2 regions of the Mucilaginibacter gynuensis genome follow, and region 1 is predicted to be linked to the other one. Evidence: riboswitches for the same ligand, from Rfam matches in the RefSeq annotation. Region 1 holds a riboswitch; the other holds the start of a gene.
What was found. Region 1 has a riboswitch for cobalamin ahead of ABD894_RS01580 (TonB-dependent receptor plug domain-containing protein). Riboswitches for the same ligand answer to the same signal wherever they lie in the genome.
Positions count from the first base shown of each region.

Region 2: another riboswitch for cobalamin. It lies ahead of ABD894_RS04490 (TonB-dependent receptor plug domain-containing protein); the one in region 1 lies ahead of ABD894_RS01580 (TonB-dependent receptor plug domain-containing protein).

Region 1 covers NZ_BAABFT010000001.1:374,703-378,126, forward strand. Annotated here, with positions in the region: gene ABD894_RS01580 (TonB-dependent receptor plug domain-containing protein) at 1-1,166, opposite strand, end outside; cobalamin riboswitch at 1,259-1,464, opposite strand; gene ABD894_RS01585 (DUF1572 family protein) at 1,597-2,043, shown strand; gene ABD894_RS01590 (SRPBCC family protein) at 2,150-2,899, shown strand; gene ABD894_RS01595 (response regulator transcription factor) at 2,953-3,424, opposite strand, start outside.
Region 2 covers NZ_BAABFT010000002.1:280,699-284,122, forward strand. Annotated here, with positions in the region: gene ABD894_RS04475 (alpha-L-rhamnosidase) at 1-336, shown strand, start outside; gene ABD894_RS04480 (DUF1801 domain-containing protein) at 441-809, shown strand; gene ABD894_RS04485 (hypothetical protein) at 840-1,331, shown strand; cobalamin riboswitch at 1,424-1,621, shown strand; gene ABD894_RS04490 (TonB-dependent receptor plug domain-containing protein) at 1,724-3,424, shown strand, end outside.

The DNA.
Region 1 (3,424 bases):
TCAGTAGCCAATACATTGTATAACTGCAATTGAGTTGGAAAGGCATAGGCATAAACGTCCGATTTAAGATCGGCCACAGATCCATCCGAGGAATAGGAAACTTCCCACTCCGGCAATATCCGGTATGCTAATGATACCGACTGGTAAATTTCACGCTGCGTGTAGTGTTCGCTTAACTCGCCTTTGGTATTCACAAAAGAAGTATCGAGGTAATGCTGATAACCACGTGAAGCTTTTGTGTTTAACAACAAATGAAAGCCATTGGTAAAAACACGCTCGTACCCCGCCTGTACAAATACATCCTCGTTACGCAAACGCTGATACGAGTTGTTTACGTAATAGATAAACGCGCCGGGCAAACCGCGTTCGCTATTATAATAATTGAACTGGATATGGAAACGGTTGCTGTCTGATTTTGCCCAATACAAAGCGCCGTCAACTTGATGTATGGCTATATCGCTGTTTTTACGAATTGCCAAAGTATCTGAAGCATCATCATCAACCTTAAACTTATAACGCCCGTTGGCTTTTTGATAGTAGCTGTTAACAATGAACGACCAGTCATCACTTATCCGCTGCTGCCACTGTAAGTAAGGATTGATCAACCCGAAACTCCCTCCTTTTAATCCCAACTGTACCTGGTAGGGTTTATCGACAGATAACCCTGGTCTTACCGTTTTAATGCTCAACACACTCGCCGAAGCGAAAGCGCGGGCAGTCATGCAAATTTCAGGTGGCTGGGCATTGTACAAGGCTATTTCCTGTACGTTATTCAGGTTGAATTTACCGAGGTCTATTTGTCCGTTTTGCGCATCGGTAAGTTGAACGCCATCGTACAGCACAGCAGTGTGATTAGCACCCATGCTCCGTACCGATACTGTTTTTAAGCCGCCTATACCCCCATAATCGCGCACATTTACTCCTGCAAAATTGCGTACGGCATCGGCAACGTTAAAGGCACTGTACCTTTTAAAGTCGGCAGCGGTTACCTGCTGCGCCGGGCTAAATGTTTGTACTTTGGGCGCCGCGGATGAATTGATCTTTACTTCCTTTAGATTTTTAGTGGTATCTGTTTGCGCGTAACTATCGGCACCGTACAATACCAGTAACAGGGCTACCCATTTAGATAACCGTATTTGTTTACAGATATACACCGTGCTTTTCAATTGGCGACAAATTTATTATGGGGATAAAAAATAGCAGGTACAGGCTTTAAAAGCCGCTACGCGCATTCAAGCTTCAATCCCCGAAAGCTTCGAATAAGTATTGTGCTATGGCAGGTCTTCTGACTATGCTCCTCTTTTACCCGGCCTTCCCGTTTGCTTACAAACAGTGACCATATTTGAACAGGGCAATAATTTAACGGAGCTTACAGCTGCGGGACAGTTACAGATTTACACTGTATTCCCTTTTAATTTAGCATGCAAATGTGCGCATGCCAAAACCAAAGCATTTGTAAAAGTACAATATGCATTGGTAAATCAATATTGTTTACTAAAAATCACGTAAAGTTTAAATTGCAATACCAACAGTAAGATAGAAAATAACAATCTTGCATTGTTATTAGTTAACTAAAACAAGCCATATAATAGATATATGATAAAAGACACGCTGAAAAAATTGTTCATCCGCGACCTTGAAAAGCTAAAGCAAGAGATAGAGGCTTACCAAAATGAGGACAAGATATGGTATATTGAAAAGAGTATATTAAATACTGCCGGTAACCTTTGTTTGCATTTGGTTGGTAACCTAAACACTTACATAGGCGCGGAATTTGGCAAAACGGGTTATGTGAGGAACCGTGTGGATGAATTTGCGCTGAAAGATGTGCCGCGCGCGGAACTGGTGGATAAGGTAGAACAAACGATCATCATGATTGCGAATACCTTCGAGATGATCTCGGAAGAGCAATTGAATGAAAAATATCCGGCCGAGATACATTTAAAAGACGTTTCGACCGAATACTTTTTTGTTCACCTGGCTATGCATTTAGGCTACCACTTAGGGCAGATAAACTACCATCGCCGCTTATTGGATAATTGATTATCAATATGCTTTACTTTATAAGTAAGGTTATATTATTTTCATTTAAAGAAAACCCATCGCCTTGTATGCTGTTTTAATTATATACTACCTAAAGTAACAAATTATGACAACGACAGCACTAACAGTAACCGACCGTTACAAAGGCCCATCAACCGATGAACCTATAAATTTGAACTGGCCCGAGCGATATATATCCATCGCAAGTGGTATAAAACTGGGTCTTTCGGGTTTTAAAAACCTATTTAAATCGCCATTTTCAAGTATCTTGAAAATTGGTGCAGGCGGCTACCTGTTAACCCGTGGTGTTACAGGCCATTGCGAATTATATACCAAAATTGGCAAAACCACTACTGATGATGCCGTGAACATCAATATACGTTCATCGTTTACAGTAGCCAAGCCTCGTTATGAGGTATACGATTTTTGGCGTAAGCTGGATAATCTGCCGCTATTTATGAAACACCTTGAAAGTGTTGAAGTGCTGGACGACAAACGTTCGCACTGGGTGTTGAAATTACCAACCAATGTGGCCCGCGTTAGCTGGGATGCTGAAATTGTTAAAGATGAGCCGGGTTATATGATCGGCTGGAGCTCGTTGCCCGATTCAATTATTGATAACGCAGGCAAGGTTCGTTTCCGTGATACTGAAGATGGCGGCACACTGGTTGATGTGGTTATATCATACCAACCACCGGCAGGCGGCTTTGGCGCAAGTATAGCCCATGTATTAAACCCTGTATTTAAGAACATGGTAAATACCGATGTACAAAACTTTAAACAGTATATGGATATCGATAACGAACCCCGCACTATTAATGGTGAGGGCGAAGAAACATTTATAGTGATCTCGTAATAAAGAATATCATCATATCAAAAAGCATGGGCGTTAATACGTTCATGCTTTTTTTATATTAAATCAAAAGCCCGCGCGTATTCTGCAAACTCCATTACATTTGATATCCCCAGTTTTATTTTAATATTACGGCGATGAGTTTGAACGGTTTCTGCCGATATAAATAGCTCATCGGCAATTTCGGGTGATGATTTGCCGGTAGCTACCAGTTTCAATACTGTTTTTTCGCGTTTACCCAGCGTTGAAAAAGCCTCAAGGTTGCGGCGAAGAAACAGGTTTTCGTTCAATATCTTCTCGGCCTTGGCTTCCACATACTTCATACGTTCAATAGGCACCGCTGTTGTAATGGTTAAAGTGGGATTACCGGCTTCGTCCCACATAAAGATACGGGTGGAGGTGATATGCCATGTCCAATCAGTTTTTCCCTGTAATTTTACCTGCTGAAAATAGGAAAAGCTATCTTCGGTACTGTTATTACGAAGCAAAGCATCCATTTTAGGTAACAAACCTTCCATGTATTCCATA
Region 2 (3,424 bases), on a different contig from region 1:
TGGCTGTACAAAGGCATTGGCGGTATCTTCCCTGATGAAACACAACCGGGCTTCAAAAACGTATTGCTGAAACCACATTTTGTGCCTAATCTGCAAAACTATGAGTCGTCGCATACAGGTCCTTACGGAAAGATCACCTCATCGTGGAGGCGTAAAGGCAAGGGCGTTAGCTATACCGCTGTAGTACCGGCAAACTCAACCGCTACTATTTATTTCCCGGTAACAGCAGGTCAGCAAGTTTATCTGAGCAACAAAGTAGTAAGCACTACCGATTTCGCTGTCGACACCAAACTATATAAGGTAGAAGCCGGAACGTATACTTTTGAGATAAAGTAAACTAACACATCAATATTTTGAAAGGGCGGTGAAGTATCACTGCCCTTTCTTATTTTGCGGAACTGTGATTAGTGCCAATACACTTATATTGCATTAAATTAGCCATGATAAACGCAGCCGACAACTTCTATCTCCAAAAAGACGAACCCATAAAAGGGTGTTTACTGGCCCTGCGAGAGATCGTACTAAAGCAAGACCCGCTTATCACCACCGCCTGGAAGTATGGGATGCCTTTCTTTTGTTATAGGGGCAAAATGTTTTGCTACTTGTGGGTACACAAAAAGCACGGGCAGCCTTATATAGGCATAGTAGAAGGCACGCGTTTGGAACATCCCGAACTCATCATCGAAAAGCGTTCGCGAATGAAGATCATGCTGTTTGATGCGGAGCAGGATCTGCCAATAACCACCATCGAAGCCATATTACAGGAGGCGCTTGATCTTTACAGAAATGGCGTTATCTTTATAAAATAAAGCTTAAACCTGAACACCTGAAGCAATCAAATGAACAGCATAAATATCTTTAAAATAAAAAACAGACCGTATAATTTATTGGCTTTGGTTGCATTAATTCTTTTGGTTTCGAGCTTTTTGCCCTTAAAAGATAGTTTTGATGTGAACCTGCATGATGCCTATTTCATCATTTCAACAACATCATTTTGTTATACATTGGCGGTGGTGCTGCTTTTAATCTGGACTATATACTTCATCGTTAACCAAAGAACATTATCAAATAAACTTACATGGGCGCATACAACAAGCACCCTATTGCCGGTAATAGCATTTTTAATACTATTATGTTTAAAAACAATGCTTCCCGATACTCCGGTAGACCGATCTTTCTCACTTGAAGAAAGTGCGCAATTATTTTCTGTGATGGATCTCATCACTAAAACAGCACTAATCACCCTGATCATTTTTGGGATAGGGCAAGTAATTGGTGTGGTTAATATATTGGGCGGCTTGATCAAATCGTTGCGGGTTAAACAATCCTAATGCCCTCCGGAATACCGGAGTCAATTCGTCATAATATCCTCGCGATTTCCTTCTCCACCGATAATCGCATTACAAAATCACCAATATTTATGTAGATTTGCAGCGCTTTTGGTTCCCGGTACAATTTTCAGTACCCGGATTAAAAGGGAATCCGGTGTAAATCCGGAACTGTCCCGCAGCTGTAAGCTCCATACAACCAAAGTCCATTCTTAAGTCACTGTGTGCTGCCGCGCATGGGAAGACGGACAAGGGGAGCAAGTCAGAATACCTGCCTCAAGCTTTACTATTTCATAGCTTTCGCGGATAGAAGCTGGAATGAGAATACTTTTCGTGTATTTCATTTTTAGGTGTACCAATTCGGTTTGCTGTGGGTAATTAACTCACAACACACAATGGAATTATCAGTACGTAACACGCTGTTGAAGCGCGTTTACTGTAGTTTTGGCTTATATTTCGCCCTTGTTTTTACAATGGGCATGCTATTGTTTTCCCCTTTTGCATCGGCCCAAAACACCTCAGTAACTGATACTATCCGCAGGGACACTACCAAAGGCCGATTGCTCAACCAAGTTGACATCCGCGGTACCAATAAAAATGACCGTAACACATCATCCACACCATTACAAACCCTTAAAGGCAGGCAATTAGAACGCCTGAACAGTTTTTCAGTAGGTGATGCCATACGTTTTTTTACCGGGGTACAGATAAAAGATTACGGCGGCATCAGTGGCTTAAAAACTGTTAACGTGCGTAGTTTGGGCAGCAACCACACGGCAGTATTTTATGATGGCGTACAGGTAGGCAATGCCCAAAACGGACAGGTTGATCTGGGTAAGTTTTCGTTGGAAAATATTGATGAGATCTCCCTTTACAACGGCCAAAACAGCAATCTTTTTCAACCCGCAAAAGGTTTCTCGTCGGCCAGCGCTTTGTACATTCAATCTAAACAGCCGCAATTCAACGCGGGAGAGCACACCAAACTGAAAGCAGGTTTTAAAAGCGGCTCATTCGGGTTGATTAATCCATCTATACTATGGCAGCAAAAGCTGAATAACAACGTAAGCAGCAACATCAGCGCCGAACTCACCAAAGCTGACGGACGCTATAAGTTCAGGGAAACCAACAGCGTATACGATACTACAGCGGTACGAAACAATACCGATGTGTACGCCCTGCGACTGGAAGGCGGCCTCAACGGAAAGATTGCCGACAGTACAACATGGTCGGCAAAAACCTATTATTACCATTCGGCACGTGGTTTACCAGGTCCTATCATCGGCAACAAATTCAACTATACCCAACGCCAGTGGGACGATAACTTTTTTGTACAGGGCAATTATCGCCACGCATTCAGCAAGCATTACAGCCTGCTGCTTAATGCCAAGTACGCGCACGATAACATGCGCTATCTCGATCCGGAAGCGCCGCCCGTGATTAGAGCGGATACAAGCCTTTTGGAGAACAATTTTCAGCAGCAGGAAATATACATTTCTGCCGCCAACCAGTACCGTGTTACCAATAACTGGAAGTTCGTTTTATCTGCCGATTACCAGTGGAACAAGCTCGATGCCGATCTGGATCACTTTGCTTACCCAACCCGAAACACTTTGCTTACCGCCCTTGCTACACAATTACGTCTGGGCAGGGCAAACCTGCAAGCAACCTTGTTGGGTACTTTTATAATCGATAAAGTAAAGCAGTTTGTATCGGCAGGTAACAAGCAGGAATATACCCCAAGCTTTACAGCCACATGGCAACCATTTGAAAACACCGGCCTCCTATTGAGGGCTTTTTACAAAAGCATTTTCCGGATGCCTACCTTTAACGATCTCTATTATACCGTTGTGGGCAACTCGCTGCTAAAGCCCGAACGTGCCAAACAATGTAACATCGGCTTCACCTACAACCTGCCGGTGAGCGGGCGTATTTTAAAAGAAATATCCGTACAAACCGATGCCTATTACAACCGTGTAACCGATAAAATTGTAGCCATTCCCACAGCAAATCTCTTCCGGTGGACGATGTATAATATTGGTGTAGTGAACATTAAAGGTCTGGAGATAAACACCCAAAGCACGTGGCAACTATCGCGC